2 regions of the Allobosea sp. NPDC055594 genome follow, and region 1 is predicted to be linked to the other one. Evidence: predicted binding sites of a transcription regulator. Region 1 holds the regulator's gene; the other holds the start of a gene.
What was found. The regulator PhoB, encoded in region 1, activates phosphate uptake and scavenging genes when phosphate is short. The targets are predictions, from matches to a motif close to TGTCATNNANCTGTCAT.

Region 1 (11,641 bases):
GGGCGGGAGATTGCCGGTGTGAGGGCGACGCCCTCGCTGGTCCCCGGCTTCGCCAGCCAGCAACTGAGCGAGTATCCCGATGGCGAGACGCCGCACCGGCTGATCAGCCGCCGCTTCGATGTCGGCGACCAGCCGGCGCGGAGCCTGCTCGCCGGCGCCGGCATTGCGATCGAGCTGCAGGAAAATCCGATCCGGGCGCTGTCGGGCGGCCAGAAGGCGCGCCTTGCCATGCTGGCGCTGCGCCTCGCCCGGCCGAACTTCTATCTGCTCGACGAGCCGACCAATCATCTCGACATCGAGGGCCAGGAGGCGCTCGAGGCCGAGCTCACCGCGCAGGACGCCAGCTGTCTCCTGGTCTCGCATGATCGCAGCTTCGTCCGGGCGGTCGGTAACCGCTTCTGGCAGATCGAGAACCGGCGCCTGCACGAGGTCGACGGGCCGGAGGCTTTCTTCGCGCGCGCCGCGGCCGGGCAGGGCTAGCCCGGCAGGCTGCGTCATTGTCACTGGACCGTCGCAAAGGGCGGTCCGGTGACCCTGCGCCGGCCACATGGTGCGCATTCGCCGCGCGGCGCGCGCTTGTGGTTCGCCGCCGAGGCGCTATCTCTCGGGTCCGGGCGGTTCCGCCCCGCAATCCGCATCGCCCGCCGAGACCTGGGCATCAACACGACAAGAGCCTGCATGTCTTTCGGCCCGCACGAGCCAGGTATGCCGCTGCGCAAGCGCAGCCGCTGGTGGTGGCTCGGCCCGCTCGCCAGCACGATCATCTTCGCGGCCTCGCTGGTGGTGCTCTATTTCATCGCCCGCGAGATCGAGCCCGGCGAGCTGGCCAAGGCCTTCGCCAATGCCAGCCTGCGGCAGCTCTCTCTGGCGCTCGCCTTCACCGCGCTGAGCTATCTCCTGCTCACCGGCTATGACGCGCTCGCCTTGCGCCGGCTCGGCCTCTCGATCCCCTATCGCACGACGGCGCTCGGCTCCTTCACCAGCTATTCGGTCTCCTTCACCCTCGGCTTCCCGATCGTTACCGGCGGCACGGTGCGCTACTGGGTCTATGCCGCCAAGGGCGTGCGCGCCTCGGAGGTCGCGAGCCTCACGGTGATCGCCGGCCTGACCTTCTGGCTCGGCCTCGGCATGATCTTCTGCGTCAGCCTGTTCTATGCGACGGAATCGGTCGCACAGCTGGCGCGAACCTCGCCCCTGGTGATCCAGGCGGTCGGCGCCGCCACCGGCCTCGGCATCCTCGGCTATCTCTTCTGGGTCGCGACCGACGAACGGACCTTGCGGGTGCGCGGCTGGAACCTGCCGCTGCCCGGCCTCGGCGTGACGCTGGGCCAGATGCTGCTCGGCGCCTGCGAGGTCTCGGCCGCCGCGGCCGTGCTCTTCGTGCTGCTGCCGGGCGGCTACAACCTCTCCTATGAGAGTTTCCTCGCCGCCTATATCTTCGCCTGCCTGATCGGCATCGCCAGCCATGCGCCGGGCGGGCTCGGCGTCTTCGAGGCGACGATGCTGATCGCGCTCAGCCGCATGCCCTTCGAGCAGGTGCTCGGAGCGCTGCTGCTGTTCCGGATCATCTACTACATCCTGCCCTTCATCCTGGCGCTGGTGCTGCTGGCGCTGAACGAGATGGGACGGCGGATCAGGCGCCACGAAATCTAGGGAAGGGCGCAGCATGCCGCAGGATCAGACGGGATCGCGCCTTGCGCGAGCGACCTTCGCAGCCGGCGCCCCGGCCCGGCACCTTGTCGTCCCGGCTCGCTGCGCGCGCTAGTCATGCACGAGCTGGTCGACCCCCGAGCCCCCGTCACTGCGGCGCTGATCGAGGCGACCGGCGTCGCCGTGATCCTGCTCGACGAGCAGGGCGCCATCCAGGCCCTGAGCCCGGCCGCCCGCTCGCTGATCGCCGGGCTGGAAAAGGGCAAGCAGCTCGCGCTGGTGATGCGCGACCCCGACCTGATCGACGCGATCGACCAGGTCTCGCGCCAGGGCGGCCGGCGGGCCATCGAGCTGATCGAAAGGGTGCCGATCGAGCGCACCTTCCGCATCCATATCGTCGCGCTTGCCGGCCCCGGTGTCCGAAGCGCCGTGCTGCTGACCTTCGAGGATCTGAGCGAGCAGCGCCTGACCGAGCGCATGCGCGTCGACTTCGTCGCCAATGCCAGCCATGAATTGCGCACGCCGCTCGCCTCCGTGCTCGGCTTCATCGAGACCCTGCAGGGGCCCGCCCGCAATGACGAGGCGGCCCGCGAGCGCTTCCTGCAGATCATGCGCCAGCAGGCCCTGCGCATGGCGCGGCTGGTCGACGACCTGCTCTCGCTCTCGCGCATCGAGCTCAAGGCGCATCTGGCGCCGCAGACCCCGGTGGATCTCGGCGAGATCGCGCGCACCATCCTCGACGCGCTCGTCCTGATGGCGCGCGAGCGAGACGTCTCCCTGAGGCTCGATCTGCCGCCGCGGCCGGTCGTGGTGGCAGGAGACCGCGACGAATTGCTGCGGCTGATGGAGAACCTCGTCGAGAACGCGATCAAATATGGCAAGCCCGGCGGCGAGGTCGTGATCAGGATCGAAGGCGGTGCCGAGGCCAGCTTCAGCGTGCGCGACGACGGGCCGGGCATCGCTGCCGAACATCTGCCGCGCCTGACCGAGCGCTTCTACCGCGTCGACAATGCCGCCAGCCGCGAGGCGGGCGGCACCGGGCTCGGCCTCGCCATCGTCAAGCACATCGTGCTGCGCCATCGCGGCAGGCTGACGATCGAGAGCGTCGTCGGCGAGGGCGCGACCTTCAAGGCGATCCTGCCGCTGCTGGCCGAGGCAGGCCGTTAACGAAATGTGACGGCTGCCGCTGCGGCTTGATGACGATCTGTCATCTGGCTGTCATATCGCGGGTGTTTTTGCGCGCCGCTAGACCTTGCGACCCAGAGAGGACATCTCATGCGCAAACTTCTCATTCTCGCGGCTGCGGCTGTCGGGTTCTCGGGCGCCGTCCAGGCCGCCGACATCACCGGCGCCGGCGCGACCTTCCCCTTCCCGATCTACGCCAAATGGGCTGAGGCCTATAAGAAGGAGACCAATATCGGTCTCAACTACCAGTCGATCGGCTCGGGTGGCGGCATCCGCCAGATCAAGGCCAAGACGGTCGCCTTCGGCGCCACCGACGCCCCGCTCAAGGGCGAGGACCTGGCCAAGGACGGTCTCGTCCAGTTCCCGACCGTGATGGGCGGCGTCGTCCCGGCGATCAACGTTCCCGGCATCGAGGCCGGCAAGCTGAAGCTGACCGGTCCGCTGATCGCCGAGATCTATCTCGGCACGATCAAGAAGTGGAACGATCCGAAGATCGCCGCTCTGAACCCCGGCCTGACCCTTCCCGAGGCCAATATCAGCCCGGTCTACCGCTCGGACGGCTCGGGCACGACCTTCGTCTTCACCGACTATCTCTCGCGCGTCTCGCCGGAGTGGAAGTCGAAGATCGGCACCAACACCGCCGTGCAGTGGCCGGTCGGCATCGGCGGCAAGGGCAATGAGGGCGTCTCCGCCTCGGTCAAGCAGGTCGCCAACTCGATCGGCTATGTCGAATACGCCTATGCCAAGCAGAACAAGCTCGCCCATGCGCTCGTCCAGAACGCCGACGGCAACTTCCCGGCCCCGGACGACAAGTCCTTCCAGGCCGCAGCGGCCAATGCCAACTGGAACGAGGCTCCCGGCTTCGGCATCTCGCTGAACAACCAGAAGGGCGCCCAGGCCTGGCCGATCACCTCCGCCACCTTCCTGCTGGTCCATGCCAAGCCGGAGAAGCCGGAAGAGACCCAGGCTGCGCTGAAATTCGTCGACTGGGCCTATAAGAACGGTGACCAGCTGGCGCTCGGTCTCGACTATGTGCCGCTGCCGGCGGGCGTCAAGGACCAGGTCCGCAACGCCTGGAAGGGCGTCACCGACCCGGCCGGCAAGCCGATCTTCTGATCGCCCTGCGACCACGTTAAAGGAAGGGGCCGGCTCCGGCCCCTTCGACCCGCCTGAAACCGACCGGAGTTCTTCGGATGGCCGCCGTGACTGACCAGATGGCATCGGGAATGCCCGCCGTTCGCCGGACCCCGAAAGGTACCTTCGACCTCGTCTTCCGCAATGCCAGCTTCCTGGCGGCGCTTTTCGTCCTGGTGCTGCTTGCCGGCATCATCGCGGCAATGGTCGCCGGCGGCTGGCCGGCCTTCCGCGAATTCGGGTTCGGCTTCCTGACCTCGAGCGTCTGGGACACCCAGAACGAGCAATACGGAGCCTTTCCGGCGATCGTCGGCACCTTGTCGACCGCGCTGATCGCCCTCGTCGTCGGCGTGCCGCTCTCGCTCGGCATCGCCGTCTTCCTGACCCAGCTCGCCCCGCCCTGGTTCAAGCGGCCGGTCTCGACCGCGATCGAGCTGCTCGCCGCCGTGCCCTCGATCATCTACGGCATGTGGGGGCTCTTCGTCTTCGTGCCGCTCTTTGCGGCCTATGTGCAGATCCCGCTCTCGAACATCGTCGAGGGCATGCCGATCGTCGGCACCATCCTCTATTCGCGCTCGCCCTCGGGCCTCGGCATCCTGACCGCCGGCATCATCCTGGCGTTCATGATCATCCCGTTCATCGCCTCGATCACCCGCGACATGCTCGAGCAGATCCCCTCGGTGCTGCGCGAGAGCGCCTATGGCATCGGGGCGACGACCTGGGAGGTCGTGCGCTACGTGCTCGTGCCGCAGGCCGGCGTCTCGATCATCGGCGCGGTCATGCTCGGCCTTGGCCGCGCCCTCGGCGAGACCATGGCGGTGACCTTCGTGGTCGGCAATGCCAACCGCCTCTCGGCCTCGGTGATGGATCCGGGCTCGACCATCGCCTCGCGCATCGCCAACGAGTTCAACGAGGCGCTCGGCCTGCAGCTGCACGCGCTGATCGCGCTCGGCTGCATCCTGTTCTTCGTCACCTTCGTTGTCCTGGTCATCGCGCGTATCCTCGTCGCGCGCGTCAAGTCCTTCTGAGGGAAGCGCAACCGATGAACCAGACGCCTCCTGCCGCCCCCGCGATGACCCCGGAAGTGCCCTGGGGCCGCGTCCGCCCGGCGCGCCGCAATGCCGACCGGCTGATGAAGATCATCGCCACGGCGTTCACCCTCGTCGCCATCACCGTGCTGTTCTGGATCCTCGGCATGCTGGTGGTGAAGGGCATCGGCGGGCTTTCGGCCGGCACCTTCACGCAGGTGACGCCCGGCCCCGGTTCCGAGGGCGGCGGCCTTGCCAACGCCATCGTCGGCTCGGCCGTGCTGACCTTCCTCGGCATCGCGCTGGCGACGCCGATCGGCGTGCTCGCCGGGACCTATCTCGCCGAGTATGGCCGGGGCTCGAAGCTCGCCAACCTGATCCGCTTCATCAACGACATCCTGCTCTCGGCGCCTTCGATCCTGATCGGCCTGTTCGTCTACGTCATCCTGGTCGAGCCCTTCCGCGGCTATTCCGGCTGGGCCGGCGGCGTCGCGCTCGGCATCATCGCGATCCCGGTGATCGTGCGCACCACCGAGGACATGCTGCGCCTCGTCCCGGCGCCGCTGCGCGAGGCCGGCTCTGCGCTCGGCGCCCCGCCTTCGGTGGTCATCACCGCGATCACCTGGCGGGCCGCGAAGTCCGGCATGGTCACCGGCATCCTGCTGGCGCTGGCGCGCATCGCCGGCGAGACGGCGCCGCTGCTCTTCACCGCGCTGAACAATAATTTCTGGTTCTCGCCGACCCTCGTCGGCGGCGTCTCCAACCTGCCGGTGACGATCTATCAGTTCGCCTCGGCCCCTTACGAGAACTGGCAGCAGCTCGCCTGGGCCGGTTCGCTGATCATCACCGTCTCGATCCTTTTGCTCTCGCTTATCGCCCGGCGCATCGTGCGCGGCGGCAAGTGAGCACCACGTCCGATCGGAAGGAACATGTCGATGCTCTCGACCCTGGAACTCAGCCCGCAGGTCCTCGACGCCCAGGCGCCGATCCGGATCGCGGTGAAGAACCTCGATTTCTACTATGGCGAGCACAAGGCGCTGAAGAACGTCAATCTCAGCTTCCGTGACCGCCACGTCACCGCGCTGATCGGCCCCTCCGGCTGCGGCAAGTCGACCCTGCTGCGCATCTTCAACCGGATCTACTCGCTCTATCCGGAGCAGCGCGCCACCGGCGAGGTCCTGCTCGACGGCCGCAACGTCATCTCCAACGATGTCGACGTCAACGAGCTGCGCTCGCGCATCGGCATGGTCTTCCAGAAGCCGACGCCCTTCCCGATGTCGATCTACGACAACGTCGCCTTCGGCATCCGCCTCTACGAGAAGCCGCCGAAATCGGAGCTCGACGACCGCGTCGAGGGCGCGCTGCGCCGCTCCGCCCTGTGGGACGAGGTCAAGGACAAGCTGAAGAGCTCCGGCATGGGGCTCTCCGGCGGCCAGCAGCAGCGCCTGTGCATCGCCCGCACCATCGCCCAGAAGCCCGAGGTGATCCTGTTCGACGAGCCGACCTCGGCCCTCGACCCGATCTCGACCGGCAAGATCGAGGACCTGCTGGAGCAGCTGAAGAGCGACTTCACCATCGTCATCGTCACCCACAACATGCAGCAGGCGGCGCGCGTCTCGCAGTACACCGCCTTCATGTATCTCGGCGAGGTCGTCGAGTTCGACGCGACCAACACTATCTTCATGAACCCCAACAAGAAGCAGACGCAGGACTACGTCACCGGCCGCTTCGGCTGAGCCCTGCCGTTCCGCTCGCCCTCGAAGGATTCGCCCCGATGTCCGACCATATCGTCCGCTCCTATGATGCCGACCTCGAAGGACTGCGCCGCAGCCTGGCCGAGATGGGCGGCATGTCCGAGCGCATGCTCGGCGACTCCACCGTGGCGCTGGTGCGCCGCGACACGGCGCTGGCCCAGAAGGTCATCACCGCCGACCAGCGGCTCGACAACCTCCAGCGCGATGTCGAGGAGAAGGCGGTGCTGACCATCGCCCGGCGCCAGCCGCTCGCCAACGACCTGCGCGAGCTGATCTCGGCGATCCGCATCGCCGCCGACATCGAGCGCGTCGGCGACCTCGCCAAGAACATCGCCAAGCGCGCGGTCGCGATCTCCGGCCAGTTCTCGCCGCCGCACCGCGCCGTGGTCGGGCTCGAGCATATGAGCCGCCTGGTCCAGGCGCAGCTCAAGGACGTGCTCGACGCCTATGCCGCCAGCAACGAGCAAAAGGCGATGGAGGTCTGGCGCCGCGACGACGAGATCGACGCGCTCTACACCTCGCTCTTCCGCGAGCTCCTGACCTATATGATGGAAGATCCGCGCAACATCACCTTCTGCACGCATCTTCTGTTCTGCGCCAAGAACGTCGAGCGCATCGGCGATCACACCACCAACATCGCCGAGACGATCCATTACCTGATCACCGGCCAGTCGGTGGAGGAGAGCCGGCCCAAGCTCGACACCACCAACATCCTGGTCGACCTGCCCGCGGCCAATGGCTGAGCGGATGGGCGCCTGAGCGGAGGCTCGACATGCCTGCACGCATCCTGATCGTCGAGGATGAGGAGCCGCTGACCCTGCTGCTCCGCTATAATCTCGAGGCCGAGGGCTTCGAGGTCGACACCGTCGCGCGCGGCGACGATGCCGAGCTGCATTTGCGCGACCATACCCCTGACCTCGTCCTGCTCGACTGGATGCTGCCCGGCCTTTCCGGCATCGAGCTCTGCCGGCGCCTGCGCGCCCGGCGCGACACGGAGCGGGTGCCGATCATCATGCTGACGGCGCGCGGCGAGGAGACCGAGCGGGTGCGCGGCCTCGCCACCGGCGCCGACGACTATGTGGTCAAGCCGTTCTCACTGCCCGAGCTGATCGCCCGCATCCAGGCGCTGCTGCGTCGGGTCAAGCCCGGCCATGTCGTCGGCATGCTGACCGCCGGCGATCTCGAGCTCGACCGGACGACGCGGCGGGTGCGCCGGGCAGGCGCCGAATTGCATCTCGGTCCGACCGAGTTCCGCCTGCTCGAATTCCTGATGCAGGCCCCGGGCCGGGTCTATTCGCGGGCCCAGCTGCTCGACGCCGTCTGGGGCCGCGACGTCTATATCGACGAGCGCACCGTTGACGTCCATGTCGGGCGCCTGCGCAAGGCGATCACCCCCGACGACGCCAAGGACCCGCTACGCACCGTGCGCGGCGCCGGCTACGCCTTCGACGAGACGTTCGCGCGAAGCTGAGCGCCAAGTCTGCCCTCATCCTTCGAGACGCAATCTGCGATCGCTCCTCAGGATGAGGGCTGGAGGTTCGACGCTCCGCGTGGCGCGGCGACGATCACCGCTGCGCCGGCGAGGCAAAGGGCTGCGCCCGTGAGGTCGAAACGGTCCGGCGGCACCTTCTCGACCAGCCACATCCAGCCCAGCGACGCGACGATGTAGACCCCGCCATAGGCGGCGAAGGCCCGGCCGGCGGCGGCGCTGTCGATCAGCGTCAAGAGCCAGGCGAAGAGCGCCAGCGCCAGAAGCCCCGGCAGCAGCCACCAGGCCGATTTGCCGAGCTTGAGCCAGGCCCAGAACGAGAAGCAGCCGGCGATCTCGGCCAGCGCGGCCCCCAGATAGATCGCGAAACTGGTCATGGCGCTGCGGCGAAGCTGGCCGCGAGCCGGGCGAAGACCGGACGGTAGGCTTCCGAGGCGAGCGGCGACAGCTCGCGGGCCTCGGCGAGGTCGAACCAGCGGATCTCGCTGTGCTCGTCATTGCTGATCCGGGCTTCGCCCACCCAGCCGGTCACCGCGAACAGATGCCACAGAGCCGGGGTGACGCCGTCGCTCTCGGTCGTCTCGATGGTGGTCAAGCGCGTGAAGCTGGTCGGCTCGATACCGATCTCCTCCTGCAATTCGCGTCTCAGTGCCTGCTCGATCGTCTCGTCGGGCTCGACATGCCCGCCGATCGTGTCCCAGCAGGACGGTCTGTTGCGGCGATGCGGGGCTCTCAGTCCGAGCAGGATGTCTCCGCCCCGGATCGTCAGGGCGCAGGCATATTCGACGGGCGCGGGACGTTCTGCGGTGCGCATCGGCGTCTCTCCACCAATGGAAAAGCCGGCCCGAGGGCCGGCTTCAATTCTTCTACACAGGGGTGCCGGGTCAGGCGCGCACCTTGCTGCGGTCGCGGCGCCGGTCGGCCGCCGGCTGGTAGGCGATGCGGGCATGATAGCCGCAATAGGGCATGCCGGTCAGCGAGCGGCCGCCGCAGAAGCGGAATTCCGGCGAGGTCGGGTCGCCCATCGGCCAGCGGCACATATATTCGCGCAGGTCCATGATGGTGACGCGCTCGGAGAACGGGATCACCACCTCCTCGGCCGGGGCCGCCGGGACGTGCTCCGCTTCCGGTTCCGCCTCGATCTCCGGGACGAATTGCGGGGCGAGCGCCGTGTTGCCGCGGGTCATGCCGCCGCTCGCGGCGGCAGGGCTCGCCATCGGATGGGCCGGCGGACGCGTCGTCGGCTTGCGCGGGCGCGGCGCGGCCGAGCCGGGATTCTTGGCGCGGCCCGAAAGGCCGAGGCGGTGGACCTTGCCGATGACAGCATTGCGGGTGACGCTGCCGAGTTCGCCGGCGATCTGGCTGGCGCTCAGTCCGTCATTCCAGAGCTTCTTGAGCAGTTCGACGCGTTCGTCGGTCCAGGCTCCAGCTTCGCTCATCGATTTCACCTGTCTTCGTCATGCCTCGCCATAGCCCGGCGACGCATAGGAAAAGATCATGGCGGAATCCGATATCGGCAGCGCCCGTCGAAGAACGGAAACCGCTACGCTCGGAACTGACGATACTGGAGACGCCGCACGAGATGTCGTATCTGACGAGGCCGACCATACAAGATGGCTTGACTCGGCCACAAGAGTCGCCGAATCGGAAATCGTCTTTTCCCCAGACAAAGCTTCGATCCCGCAGTCAGGTGAGTCTATTTGGCAACGCTGCGGCGCCCGGCCGGAATTGACAGTGCCGGACCGCTTTTGCATAGTCTTCTCAATGCGGCCGCCCTTGGGGCGGCGCTTATGTTTTGAGCGATCCGGACTTTCGAGCGATGCGGCTGACGGCGCGACGAGAAAACGGGAAAGGCCTGCGACGATAACGTCGCCGCGGGGTCGCATCGTGCTGGCAGATCGCCGCCGCGCCCCGAACCACCGCTTCACACTCCGGCGCCCAGCGCTTTCCGTTACGTTCCGTCGCGAGGACCTCGCTCCATGAGCTCCGCTTCCGTTTCCGCCAATGCCTCCGTTCTGCTGCCGACCTATGCGCGCGCACCCGTCGCCTTCGAGCGCGGCGAAGGTGCCTGGGCGATCACCGCCGATGGCCAGCGCTATCTCGATTTCGGCGCCGGCATCGCCGTCAACGCGCTCGGCCACGCCCATCCGCATCTGGTCAAGGCGCTGACCGAGCAGGCCCAGCGCATCTGGCATACCTCCAATCTCTACGCGATGCCGGACGGCGAGAAGCTCGCCCGCCGGCTCTGCGAGGCGACCTTCGCCGAGCGCGTCTTCTTCACCAATTCGGGCGCCGAGGCGAACGAATGCGCGATCAAGATGGCGCGCAAGTACCATGCGGCGCAGGGCCATCCCGAGCGCTACCGCATCGTCACTTTCGAGGGCGCCTTCCACGGCCGCACGCTGGCGACCATCGCTGCCGGCGGCCAGCAGAAATACATCGACGGCTTCGGCCCGAAGGTCGACGGCTTCGATCAGGTGCCCTTCGACGACGAGGCGGCGCTGCGCGCGGCGATCACGCCGGAGACCGCGGCGCTGATGATCGAGCCGATCCAGGGCGAGGGCGGCCTGCGCTCGGTGCCGATGCGCTTCCTCAAGCTGCTGCGCCAGCTCTGCGACGAGCACGGCCTGCTCCTGATCTTCGACGAGATCCAGACCGGCGTCGGCCGTACCGGCAAGTTCTTCGCCTATGAGCACAACGGCGTCGCGCCCGACATCATGTCGATCGCCAAGGGCATCGGCGGTGGCTTTCCGATGGGCGCCTGCCTTGCCACCGAGGCGGCGGCGGCCGGCATGGTGCTCGGCACGCATGGCACCACCTTCGGCGGCAATCCGCTGGCCATGGCGGTCGGCAACGCCGTGCTCGACGTCATTCTCGAGCCCGGCTTCATCGAGCACGTCGCCCAGATCAGCCTGCGGCTGAAGCAGTCGCTCGCCGAGCTCAAGGACAAGCATCCCGACGTGATCGAGGAGATCCGCGGCCAGGGCCTGATGCTCGGCCTCAAGCTGCGCACCCCGAACACCGATTTTGTCGCCGAGGCGCGCGCCGCCGGCCTGCTCGTCGTCGCCGCCGGCGACAATGTCGTGCGCCTGTTGCCGCCGCTGATCATCGGCGATGCCGAGGTCGGCGAGGCGCTCGCGCGGCTCGACAAGGCGGCCGGCGCCGTCGAGGCGACGCTGGCCCGGCCGGCGGCGGAATGAGTATGGGGACTCCAGTGCGTCACTTCCTCGACCTGTCCGATTTCTCCAGCGAGCAGCTGCAGGCGATCCTGCGCGCCGGCAACGAGATCAAGGCGCGGCGCCGCACCCCGGCCGCTGCGGGCGATCGCCTGCTCGAGGGCAAGGTCATCGCCATGATCTTCGAGCAGCCCTCGCTGCGCACCCGCGTCTCCTTCGATGTCG
Region 2 (11,641 bases), on a different contig from region 1:
CGCGCCGCCGAGGGCTTGCCGATATGGTCGGCGACATCGCCATAGGTGGTGGCGCAACCGACCGGAATCCTCAGCAGCGTCTCCCAGACGCGCACCTCGAAATCGGTGCCGATCAACACGACACGCAACGGCGTCTGCGCCGACCAGCGCTCCGGCTCGAAGATGCGGCCCGCATAGGGCTTGGTCGCCTGTGGATCGAAGCGGTAATCGGCATGCGGCCAGCGCCGCATCATGTCGGCGAGCGCCTCGGCCCGGCCGCCGACGACCGTGCCGCCATCCTGGCCGTTCGAGACCCAGCCGAGCCCGGCGAGGCCGCGCTCGGTGACCACGATCAGAGCCTCGCCAAAGGGTGAGGGGTGGAAGCCGTAGGAGAGCCGCAGGCCCTCGCCGCCGGTCTTCCATTCGCCGGGCGACATCGCCTCATGGGTGACGAAGAGGTCGTGCAGCCGGCCGGGGCCGGAAAGCCCGACCTCGTAGCTGGTGTCCAGGATGCTGGCCGAGGAGGCCAGCAGCCCCTTGGCATTGTCGAGCGTGATCGCCTGCAGGAAGGCTTTCGGCGTCAGCCCGCACCAGCGCCGGAACAGATGATGGACATCGGTCGGCGTCGTGCCTGCGGCTTCGGCGATCTGCTCGATCGTCGGCTGCTGCCGCCAGTGCTCCGTGATATAGGCGAGGATGCGCCGCACCGTATCATAATCCGAGCCAGGCGCCGGCGCCGGAAAATCGGCCTCCGAGGGAATGGCCTCGGTTGCGCGGGCCAGTACGGCATTGGAGAGATTGATCGGTTTCATCGCAGTTCGGAAGCCGGAATGAGCATTCATCGTTCTATCCTCGCGATCTGATCTCATGTCCGCGAAGCTACTCATGCCAGCATGCCTATCCCACCCGAAAGCTGGCAAGCTCGCTCTCCCCGACGCCGCCATCTAGAATCCAGCGGATGACCGATTCTGCCGCCGCGATCGTCTCGCTCTATGAGCGCCATGCCGCCGCCTACGATGCGCTGCGCGGCCGAAAGCTGATGGAGGTGGCCTGGCTCGAGCGATTCTGCGCGCTGCTGCCGGCCGCGCCGTCGGTCCTCGACATCGGCTGCGGCATGGGCGAGCCGATCGCCCGGCATCTGATCGAGCGCGGCTGCGCCGTAACCGGCGTCGATTCCTCCGGGCCGCTGATCGGGCTCTGCCGCGAGCGCTTCCCGGAGCAGTCCTGGCAGGTCGCGGACATGCGCGATCTCGCGCTCGGCAGGCGTTTCGACGGGCTGATCGCCTGGGACAGCTTCTTCCATCTTCGCCATGACGACCAGCGCCTGATGTTCCCGCTCTTCCGGCAGCATGCGGCGGAAAGCGCCGCCCTGCTCTTCACCAGCGGCCCCGGCCATGGCGAGGCGATCGGGACGTTCGAGGGCGAGCCGCTCTACCATGCCAGCCTGGCACCGGAGGAATATCGCCGCCTGCTCGGCGAGAACGGCTTCGTCGTCATCGACCATGTCGTCGAGGACGCGGCCTGCGGCGGCCACACGGTCTGGCTGGCGCAGCGGCACTGACGCCTCAGGCCAGGATCGGCCCCGAGAGGAAGCGCCGCAGCTTCTCGCGCGTCAGACGCTGATTGTTGCGATGCCATTCGTCGTTGGTGGCGAAGACCGGCGAGGTCTCGTCCCAGCCGCTGCAACTGAAATCCGATTGCTCGGCGAAGAAGGCGACGAACTCTTCCTTCGACGCCCATTCTGCGATCGCCTGGCCGCCGTGATAGCCGTCCAGGATGTCGCAGAGCTTGATCCCGGCCCCAGTGCGGATCAGGCCATGGCCGCAGAAATCGCGGTGGAATTCGTGGATCAGGCCGCGGTCGACGGGGTGCTGCATCAGCTTGTCCCAGACCTCTCCCGCCAGCACGGGCCCGAACAGGGCGTGATCGAGCCGGTCGCGCAGCTGGAGCGCATAGGCGCGGCGCGAGGCTTCGCCGCCATCCTGCGGCGGCAGCTTGCCGCGCGGGCCGCGATTGGCACGCATGGCGGCGACGAGCACGAAGATGATGACGGCCAGCGCGATCAGCGGAATGATCGTCGCGGCCATGCGCGTCAGGCGGGCTCGAAATCGGGGCCGCGCCGGGCTTTGGCCAGCGCGGCGGAGAGCGCCGACGCGAAGCCTTCGCGCTCTTGCGGCGACAACGCCGCGGCGACCGGCACCTTGCGGCCGCGCGAGACCAGCGCCAGCCGCAGCAGCCCGTAATCCTCGTCGTCTTCACGCTCGAGGCGGGTCCAGGCCGGGTTGGAGCGCCAGATCGCCTCCTTGCCGCGATGCGAAACCTGGCGCAGCAGGACTTCGAGCGGCGTCACCACGATGCGCTCGAAGGCGCGCGCGGCCTTGAAATTGACCTTGAAGGCGATGAACAGCGCCAGGATGTCGAGACCGAAGAAGCCGGCCACCGGCCAGGCCCCGAGCAGCAGGAAAGGCACGGAGGTCACGAGGCTCGTCAGGCAGACCAGCGTCATCACCAGCCGGAACCCATCCGCGCCGAGCGAGCGATGGGGCGTGATGGTGGCGTCGAAGACCGGCCTTTCCGCAACGATACCGGCGGCTGCGGCGGCGCTCTCAGGGGCGGGCTTGCTCAGGCTCATACGCACAGTATAACGCCGCGATGAGCCCGCCGAACAGTGGCAAGACGCGCGCACCCACGCGCCGACAGCCTGCCGTCCCCAAAGCCCGAAACGCTGCCGAGATCCGCGAGATTTTCACGCGTTTCCGAACGGCCCGGCCGGAGCCGAAGGGCGAGCTCGACTATGTCAACGCCTTCACGCTGCTCGTCGCGGTTCTGCTCTCGGCGCAGGCGACCGATGTCGGCGTCAACAAGGCGACGAAGCGGCTGTTCGAACTCGCCGACACGCCCGAAAAGATGCTGGCGCTCGGCGAGGATCAGGTGCGTGAGCTAGTCAAGACGATCGGGCTCTACCGCACCAAGGCGAAGAACGTCATCGCGCTCTGCGAAAGGCTGATCGCCGACTTCGGCAGCGCCGTGCCGACCTCGCGCGAGGCGTTGGAGAGCCTACCCGGCGTCGGCCGCAAGACCGCCAATGTCGTGCTCAACATCGCCTTCGGCGAGATCACCCACGCCGTCGACACCCATGTCTTCCGCGTCGCCAACCGCCTGCGCATCGCGCCTGGCAAGAACGTGCTGCAGGTCGAGCTCGGGCTGGAGAAGGCGATCCCGGCCGAGTTCGGCCGGCATGCCCATCACTGGCTGATCCTGCACGGGCGCTATACCTGCAAGGCCCTGCGCCCGGCCTGCGAGAGCTGCATCGTCGCCGATCTCTGCGACTCCGCGGACAAGCGGATCGCCTGAGCGCGCCTCAGCCGAAGACCCAGAGCCCGGCAAGCCCGGCCGAGCCGACCACGATCCGCCACCAGGCGAAGGGCGTGAAGCCGCGCTTCGAGACGAAATCGAGGAAGGAGCGAACGACGATCAGCGCCGAGAGGAAGGCGGTGACGAAGCCGATGCCGATCAGCAGCGTGTCGCTGGCGGTGAGATCCTTGTAGTTCTTCATCAGATCATAGGCGAAGGCGCCAGCCATGGTCGGCATGGCCAGGAAGAAGGAGAACTCGGCCGCGGCACGCTTGTCGGCGCCGAGCAGCATGGCGCCGACGATGGTCGAGCCCGAGCGCGAGACGCCCGGGATCATGGCGAGGCACTGGATCAGGCCGATCTTGAAATACATCGTCAGCGGGAAAGCCGTGGCGTCGTGGTGCTTCACCTCGAGTTCCATTTCGTCGACGACGAGCAGGACCAGCCCGCCGGCGATCAGGGTGGTGCAGACCAGGAAGGGGTTGAACAGCACGCCCTTGATGAAGCCATGGGCGAGCGCGCCGATCACCGCCGCCGGCAGGAAGGCGACGAGCACGCCGATGACGAAGCGGCGCGCCGCCGGGTCGGTGCGCAGGCGCCGGGCGATGTCGAGCAGCCGATGGAAATAGACCAGCAGGATCGCCAGGATCGCGCCGAGCTGGACCAGGATCTCGAAGGATTTACCCTTGGATTCGAAGCCGAGGAAATGGCCGAGCAGCAAGAGATGCCCGGTCGAGGAGACCGGTAGAAATTCGGTCAGCCCCTCGACGACGCCGAGAATGGCGGCCACCAACAGGTCACTCATCGGAAGGTCCTTCTCAGCCGGCAGGCGCGACGCAACCAAGCGGCGCCGCGGGCGTTAAAGCTATGGCGCAGGCTCTTTGCGAATTGGTTACCAATTGGCGAAGGAAACGCGCCGAATCCGCCGCATGCCCGATAGCCGGGTTGTTAGCCACCGCAGCCGAGCCTATACGGATTTTGCCTCCGCAAGGCCCGCGACCGCGCTTCAGGCCGCATTTCCAGCCCAATTCTCCGTTTCAAGCGACCGATGGCAACCCTTCACCATTATCCGCTCTGCCCGCATTCGCGCTTCGTCCGGCTGGTGCTGGGCGAATTCGGCCTCGACGCCGCGATGGTCGAGGAGCGGATATGGGAGCGCCGCCGCGAATTCCTCGAGCTCAATCCGGCCGGGACGACACCGGTGCTGCGCGAGGATAGCAGGCTCGTCATCCCCGGCCCCGGACCCATCGCCGAATATCTCGACGAGACGCGCGGCCTGGCCCTCGGCGAGCGCCGGCTGCTGCCGGAGGGCCCCGGCGAGCGCATCGAGGTGCGCCGGCTGCTCGACTGGTTCAACATCAAGTTCAACGAGGAAATCACCGCGCCGCTCGTGCTGGAAAAGGTGATGAAGCGCTTCATGAGCCGCGACGAAGGCGGCGGCCCGCCAGAAATGAGCGCGATCCGTGCCGCCCGCGGCAATGTCCGCTATCATCTGCGCTATATCGCCTGGCTGACGGCGAAGCGGAACTGGCTCGCGGGCCCGGTTCTGAGCTATGCCGATCTCGCCGCCGCGGCGCATCTCTCCTGCGTCGACTATCTCGGCGACGTGCCCTGGGAAGAGGACGAGGCCGCCCGCGCATGGTACGCCATGATCAAGTCCAGACCGAGCTTCCGGCCGCTGCTCAGCGACCGGATTCCGGGCATGGCGCCGTCGGCCCATTACGACGATCTGGACTTCTGAGCGGCGAGAAGCTCAAGAAAGTCGTGCTGGCCCGGGCGGAAAGCGAAGGCTTCTCTGCCGTGCGCGTCGCCTCGGTCGATTCGATCCCGCAGGCGCCGGCGCGCCTCGCCGGCTGGCTCGACGCCGGCAATCATGGCGACATGGCCTGGATGACCGAGCGCACCGCCGAACGCGCCGCGCCGGGCGTGCTCTGGCCCGAGGCCCGCTCCGTCGTGATGCTCGGCATGAGCTATGCGGGCGAAGGCGACCCGCTGGCGGTTCTGGGGCAGCGCGACCGCGGCGCGATCTCGCTCTATGCCCGAAGGCGCGACTATCACGACGTCATCAAGGGCAAGCTGAAGAGCGTCGCCGGCGTGCTGGCAGCGCGCGGCGAGGTCGACGTCAAGGTCTTCGTCGACACCGCACCGGTGATGGAGAAGCCGTTGGCACAGGCCGCCGGACTCGGCTGGCAGGGCAAGCACACCGTGCTGGTCTCGCGCACCCACGGCTCCTGGCTCTTTCTCGGGGCAATCTACACCACCGCCGAACTGCCGCCTGACGCGCCCGAGCACGACCATTGCGGCTCCTGCACGCGCTGTCTCGACATCTGCCCGACCGCCGCCTTCCCCGCCCCCTACCAGCTCGATGCGCGGCGCTGCATCGCCTATCTGACGATCGAGCATCAGGGCCATATCGGCACCGAATTCCGCGAAGGCATCGGCAACCGCATCTTCGGCTGCGACGACTGCCTCGCCGTCTGCCCCTGGAACAAGTTCGCGCAGGCGGCAAAGGAAACCCGCCTCGCGCTCAAACAGGAGCTCGAGGCCCTGCCGCTCGCCGAGCTCGCGGCGCTCGACGACGCCGCCTTCCGCAAGCTCTTCGCCGGCACGCCGATGAAGCGCACCGGCCGCGACCGCTTCATCCGCAATGTGCTGATCGCGATCGGCAACAGCGGCGAGCCGACTCTCGCTGCAAGCGCGGAAGCGCTGCTCGACGATCCCTCACCCCTGGTGCGGGCGATGGCGGCCTGGGCGCTGCTGCGGCTCGTCCCGGCGCGGGCAGCGGCACTCGCGCCGGCCAGGCTTGCCTGCGAGCCCGATGCCGACGTCAGGGCCGAATGGACGCATCCCGATCTCGGAAAGCTGGAACCCGCATGAAGCTCGTCATCCTCGGTCTCGGCTATTCCGCCGGTTTCTTCGCGCGCGCCGCGCTGGCACAGGGCTGGGAGGTCACCGGCACGGTGCGTTCGGCCGAGAAGGCCGCGAGCCTGAGTCGGGACGGCCTGCGCACGCTCGTCTTCGGCGGCTTCGCCGTGTCATCGCCGCTGGCCGCCGCGCTGGCGGAAGCCGATGCCCTGCTCGTCTCGGTCCAGCCCGACGAAGACGGTGATCCGGTGCTGCGGACGCTGGCCGACAAGCTCGCAGCCGTCCCCAATCTGCGCTGGATCGGCTATCTCTCGACGATCGGCATCTATGGCGATCATGGCGGCGCCTGGATCGACGAGACTGCCGAGGCACGTCCGACCAACCGGCGCTCGCGCCAGCGCCTCGAAATCGAGCGCGATTGGCTCGCGCTCGGCGAGCGCAGCGGTAAACCGGTGCAGATCTTCCGCCTCTCCGGCATTTACGGGCCGGGCCGCAACGCCATCACCAAATTGCGCGCCGGCACCGCCAACCGGCTGATCAAGCCCGGCCAGGTCTTCAACCGCATCCATGTCGACGACATCGCCGGCGTGCTGCTGGCCTCGCTGGGCAAGCCGCAGCCTGGTGCGGTCTACAATGTCACCGATGACGAGCCGGCGCCGCCGCAGGACGTGATCAGCTTCGCCGCCGAACTCGTCGGGCTGGCGCCACCGCCGGAAACGCCCTTCGACGCAAGCAAGCTCTCGCCGATGGCGGCGAGCTTCTACAGCGAGAACAAGCGGGTCTCGAACGCCCTGGTGAAACGCGAGCTCGGCTACGCCTTCCGCTATCCGGACTACCGGCAGGCGCTGCGCGACCTCGCCGCGAGCGGCGAATAGCGCAGGCTCAGGCGGCGTAGCGCTCGCCCTCGCCACCGAGATAGTCGAGATAGCGCTGGTCGATCGCGGTAACCGGCACGATCACCAGCACATCGGTCGTGCCGAACTGCCGGTCGATCACGGCCCCGGCGCCGAAGCGGGCGCCGAGGCGCAGATAGCCCTTCACCAGCGGCGGCAGGCTCTTCAGCGCCGCCTTGGCGTCGATCATGCCGGCCGGCAGCCGGTCCATGGCGACATGGCGCTCCGGCTTGGCGGTGACGCGCCATTCACCCTGCGCCGTGGCGTGGTGGTGCAGGAAGGAGAGCGGCAGCGCCAACAGGTCCGGCTCCGTACCGTCGAAGCTGGCGCAACCGAACATCGCATCGATGCGGTGATGGCGGACATAGGCCCAGATGCCGTGCCAGAGCAGCTCGACCGTCTTCTTGGTGCGATAGGGCTTGAGCACGCAGGAGCGGCCGAGCTCGAGGAAGCGCAGCTCGGGATGGCGCGCGATCATCGGCTCGATGTCGAATTCCGACTGGCTGTAGAAGCCGCCGAGCCGCCAGGCGGCCTGCTCGCGCATCAGCCGGTAGGTGCCGACGACCTTGGGCTTGATGCCACCGAAGCGGCCGCGCGCAGCGTGGTCGATGACCAGGAGATGGTCGCAGGAAGCATCGAACCGGTCGGCATCGCGCCGGAACATCCGCGAGACGACATCGGGCTTGGCCGACATCTCCTGATAGAAGACGCGGTAGCGCAGGCGCTGCGCCCGCCAGATCTCGCGCGGGCCACGGGCCAGACGAACCTCGAGCGAGCCGGAGCGCCCGAGCGTTCCGGACAGCGCGTCGGGCCCCGGATAGGCGAAGACGCCGCGCGGCCCGGCGCCGACCATCAGCCCGAAGGGCGAGAAGCGCGGGCGCTGCGACAAGGCTCCCAGCTTCTGCTTTGCCGGCTGTCTGAGACCTAGGAGAACGTCGAACGCCATTTGCGGTCTTATCCCTGTGAGGCCTCGGCCAGGCGCATGACACCACTGCGCCGAACGTCTTACGGGATCGCGACAGAACTACGACAGAGATATGACCAAGAGATAGCCGATCGGCCGCGCGATGGCGAGCCCCTTCAGGCATGGCGATCCGCGGCGGACAGCCTCAGGCGGAGCGCGCGGCGGTCTTTGCCGCGCCGGCAAGCCTTTCCACCCAGACCCGCAAGGCATCGCGCGAAAGCGGCTTAGCCAGGCAATCATCCATCCCGCCTGCGAGCGCCGCGCGCCGATCCTCCTGCGAGGTGTTCGCGGTCACGGCCAGAAGCGGCAGACGCGCGGCACCACGCGCCTGCTCTTCCGCTCGAATGCGCCGCGCCACGGCGATGCCGTCGAGCTCCGGCATGCGGATATCCAGCAAGGCGAGGGCAAAGGCGGGCCGCTGCCCGGCCAGCGCCGCCTCGACCAGGCGAACCGCCTCGCCGCCATCGCGCGCCCAGACCGGCACGCAACCGAGGCGCTCCAGCGTCCGCGTCGCCAGCAGGGCATTGATCTCGTTGTCCTCGGCCACCAGCACGTGCAGGCCGGCCCCGACCGCCGGCGGCGGCGCAGCACTCTCCACCTCGGCGGAAACGGCCGGGTGCCTGTCTCCCTCAAAGCGTTGCTGCAGCGAGCGCCCGCGCACCGGCTTGACCAGGAAGCCGGTGAAGCCGGCTGCGAAGGGAGAGCCATAGCCGCGCCGCTCGGCCGGCGAGAGCATGATGACGATCTCGGAGACACCGGCCTGCCGGGCCGCCGCCGCCAGACCTTCGACATCGCCACCCGGCAGCGCCCGGTCGACGAGCAGCGCCGTCAGCGAACCCGCCTCCCGCAGGCAGGCGAGCGCCGCCTGCCGATCGGCGGCCAGCAACACCTCGGCGCCGCGGCGCCGTGCCTGCTCGGCGAGATGGCCGGCACTGAAAGGCGTGCCGCTGGCGATCAGCAGGCGCTTGCCCGACCAGTCGAGTCCCGGGTCGGCAGCCGCCGCTCCGGCAGCGGCCCGAAGCGGCAGGCGAAGCCGGAAGATGGCGCCCTGCCCTGCCGGGCTTTCGACGGAGATCGTCCCGCCCATCGCCAGCGCGAGTCGACGTGCGATCGCAAGGCCGAGACCGGTCCCGCCGGAAGTCGACATGTTCGGGGTCTCGACCTGCTCGAACTCCTCGAAAATGCTCTCCAGGCGCTCGGCCGGGATGCCCGGCCCGGTATCGGCGACCGCGACGAGGATCGCCTCGCCGTCACGCTCCGCCCGGATGCCGACGCCGCCCCGTTCGGTGAACTTCACGGCATTGCCGATCAGATTCAGCAGGATCTGGCGCAGGCGCTCGGCATCGCCGCGGATGAGCGCCGGCAGGTCGGCGGCGAGCAGCGCCGAGACCTCGATGCCCTTGGCCTGGGCGCGCGGCGCCATCAGTTCGGTGACGTCCTCGACCAGCAGGGCAAGATCGAAGGGTTCGTCGACGAGTTCGAGCTTGCCGGCCTCGACCTTGGCGAAGTCGAGGATGCCGTCGACCAGGCCGAGCAGCGCCTCGCCCGAGGTCCGCAGGGCGCGCACATAGGTCGCCTGCTCCGGGTCGAGCCTTGTGTCGCCAAGGAGATCGGCCATGCCGAGAATGCCGTTGAGCGGCGTACGGAACTCATGGCTGACGGTTGCGAGGAAGCGCGATTTGGCGGCGCTGGCTTCCTCCGCCCGGCTGCGCGCCTCCTCCAGCGCGCGCTCGCCCGCCATGCGGGCGCTGATGTCACGACCGACCCGCTGCAGCACGGCCTGACCGACCACGACAGGCACGACCGTCTCGACCCAGGCGATCCAGCGCTCGCCGTCGGCGGTCTCGATGCATTCGTCGAAGACGCGGGCGCCGTCGGCCAGCGCCTGAACCGGCCGCGTGACCCGGACCTGCGGCATGCGCAGGCTGCCGACGACCTGCCCTTCGGCAAGACCGAGCAAGGCCGCATAGGCGCCGTTGGCATAGACGATCCGCCCCTCGCTGCGGCGGACAATGAGATCACCCTGCGCCTCGATCAGACTGCGGTAGCGCTCCTCGCTGTCGGCGAGTTCCCAGAGCCGGTCGTTCAGGCGCTCGACATCGCCGGCGATCGAAGTCGCCTGCCGCAGGACGCGGCCGCGCTCGCGCAGCAGCCAGAACGTCGCCAGGCCGCAAAGCGCGGCGAGCAGCGAGGTCGCGATCGCAATGAGGACAGGCGGGGAAGGCCAGAGCTCCATGGTCCTGTCATAGCACGCCGAGATTGAGGAAAGGTTCGCAGCACTGCGGCCATGGCGTCGTGATTTGAATGATCTTGTTAACCTCCCGGCATGGATCTGCGGGCCTCCTCCGGCAGGAACGCCCCGAACCTACGCCGCCTGCGCTGCCTGATCGATGCGCGAGCGATAGGATAGCGCCTCGGCGAGATGGATGCGCCCGAGCTGCTCCTCGCCGTCGAGATCGGCGAGCGTGCGTGCCACCTTGAGCACGCGATGATAGCCGCGCGCGGTCAGCCGCATCGCCTCGGCCGCATTGCGCAACAGGGCAAGCCCGGCTGCATCCGGGCGGGCGACCTCGTCGAGCGCCGATGAGGGGCAGCCGGCATTGGTCGTGACGCCGGCGAGACCAAGCCGCTCGAAACGCGCGACCTGCCGCGCTCGCGCCTGCGCGACCCGCCGCGCCACCTCGACAGAACCTTCCGCCGCCGCTGGCAGGATCAGATCGGAGGCGGTGACCGGCGGCACGTCGATGGTGATGTCGATCCGATCGAGCATCGGGCCGGAGATGCCGGCCTGGTATTGCGCCATGCAGCGCTCGTTCGGCTGGCGCCGGCAGGCATAGCCGGGCTCCGTCGCCCTGCCGCAGCGACAGGGATTCATCGCCGCGACCAGCTGGAAGCGCGCCGGGTAGACGGCCCGGTGATTGGCCCGCGAGATCAGCACCTCGCCGGTCTCCATGGGCTGGCGCAGCGCGTCGAGCGCCTGCGGCTGGAACTCCGGCAATTCGTCGAGAAAGAGCACGCCATGATGGGCGAGCGAAACTTCACCCGGCGTCGCCTTGATGCCGCCGCCGACCAGCGCCGCCATCGAGGCCGAATGATGCGGCGCCCGAAACGGCCGCCGGTCGGTCAGCGCCCCGTCGGCCAGCTGTCCGGCGACGGAGAGCACCATCGAGAGCTCAAGCAGTTCGCGCGGGTTGAGCGGCGGCAGGATCGAGGGCAGTCGGCTCGCCAGCATCGACTTGCCGGCTCCGGGTGGGCCGTTCATCAGCAGATTGTGCCCGCCGGCAGCGGCGATCTCGAGCACGCGCTTGGCGCTTTCCTGGCCCTTGATCTCGGCGAGATCCGGCAGCGGACCGCTCTGACGCGCGACGGAAGGCTGTGGCCGCGCCATCACCTGCGTGCCCTTGAAATGATTGGCGAGCTGGATCAGCGAGCGCGGCGCGAGGATGTCGAGATCCTGCGCCGCCCAGGCCGCCTCCGCCCCCGAGGCTGCCGGACAGATCAGGCCCTGGCCGCGGGCATCGGCGGCGATCGCCGCCGGCAGCACGCCCGCGACCGGGCTGATCGAGCCATCGAGGGCGAGCTCGCC

Region 2: a site for PhoB is predicted at 8,107-8,123, ahead of olsB (l-ornithine N(alpha)-acyltransferase). Genes of this name have one in related genera too.

Annotation. Positions count from the first base shown of each region.
Region 1 is NZ_JBSHIO010000004.1:339,226-350,866, reverse strand. It holds gene ACWGRX_RS11195 (ABC-F family ATP-binding cassette domain-containing protein) at 1-480, shown strand, start outside; gene ACWGRX_RS11190 (lysylphosphatidylglycerol synthase domain-containing protein) at 706-1,653, shown strand; gene ACWGRX_RS11185 (ATP-binding protein) at 1,768-2,817, shown strand; gene pstS (phosphate ABC transporter substrate-binding protein PstS) at 2,926-3,951, shown strand; gene pstC (phosphate ABC transporter permease subunit PstC) at 4,029-4,997, shown strand; gene pstA (phosphate ABC transporter permease PstA) at 5,012-5,902, shown strand; gene pstB (phosphate ABC transporter ATP-binding protein PstB) at 5,927-6,733, shown strand; gene phoU (phosphate signaling complex protein PhoU) at 6,772-7,494, shown strand; gene phoB (phosphate regulon transcriptional regulator PhoB) at 7,524-8,222, shown strand; gene ACWGRX_RS11150 (YnfA family protein) at 8,270-8,617, opposite strand; gene ACWGRX_RS11145 (NUDIX hydrolase) at 8,614-9,054, opposite strand; gene ACWGRX_RS11140 (GcrA family cell cycle regulator) at 9,125-9,679, opposite strand; gene ACWGRX_RS11135 (aspartate aminotransferase family protein) at 10,220-11,440, shown strand; gene argF (ornithine carbamoyltransferase) at 11,443-11,641, shown strand, end outside.
Region 2 is NZ_JBSHIO010000011.1:96,923-108,563, forward strand. It holds gene ACWGRX_RS20525 (methylated-DNA--[protein]-cysteine S-methyltransferase) at 1-821, opposite strand, end outside; gene ACWGRX_RS20530 (class I SAM-dependent DNA methyltransferase) at 938-1,540, shown strand; gene ACWGRX_RS20535 (hypothetical protein) at 1,545-2,066, opposite strand; gene ACWGRX_RS20540 (DUF2244 domain-containing protein) at 2,072-2,611, opposite strand; gene nth (endonuclease III) at 2,632-3,333, shown strand; gene ACWGRX_RS20550 (undecaprenyl-diphosphate phosphatase) at 3,341-4,138, opposite strand; gene ACWGRX_RS20555 (glutathione S-transferase family protein) at 4,382-5,074, shown strand; gene queG (tRNA epoxyqueuosine(34) reductase QueG) at 4,972-6,210, shown strand; gene ACWGRX_RS20565 (SDR family oxidoreductase) at 6,207-7,073, shown strand; gene olsB (l-ornithine N(alpha)-acyltransferase) at 7,081-7,944, opposite strand; gene ACWGRX_RS20575 (ATP-binding protein) at 8,201-10,291, opposite strand; gene ACWGRX_RS20580 (YifB family Mg chelatase-like AAA ATPase) at 10,421-11,641, opposite strand, start outside.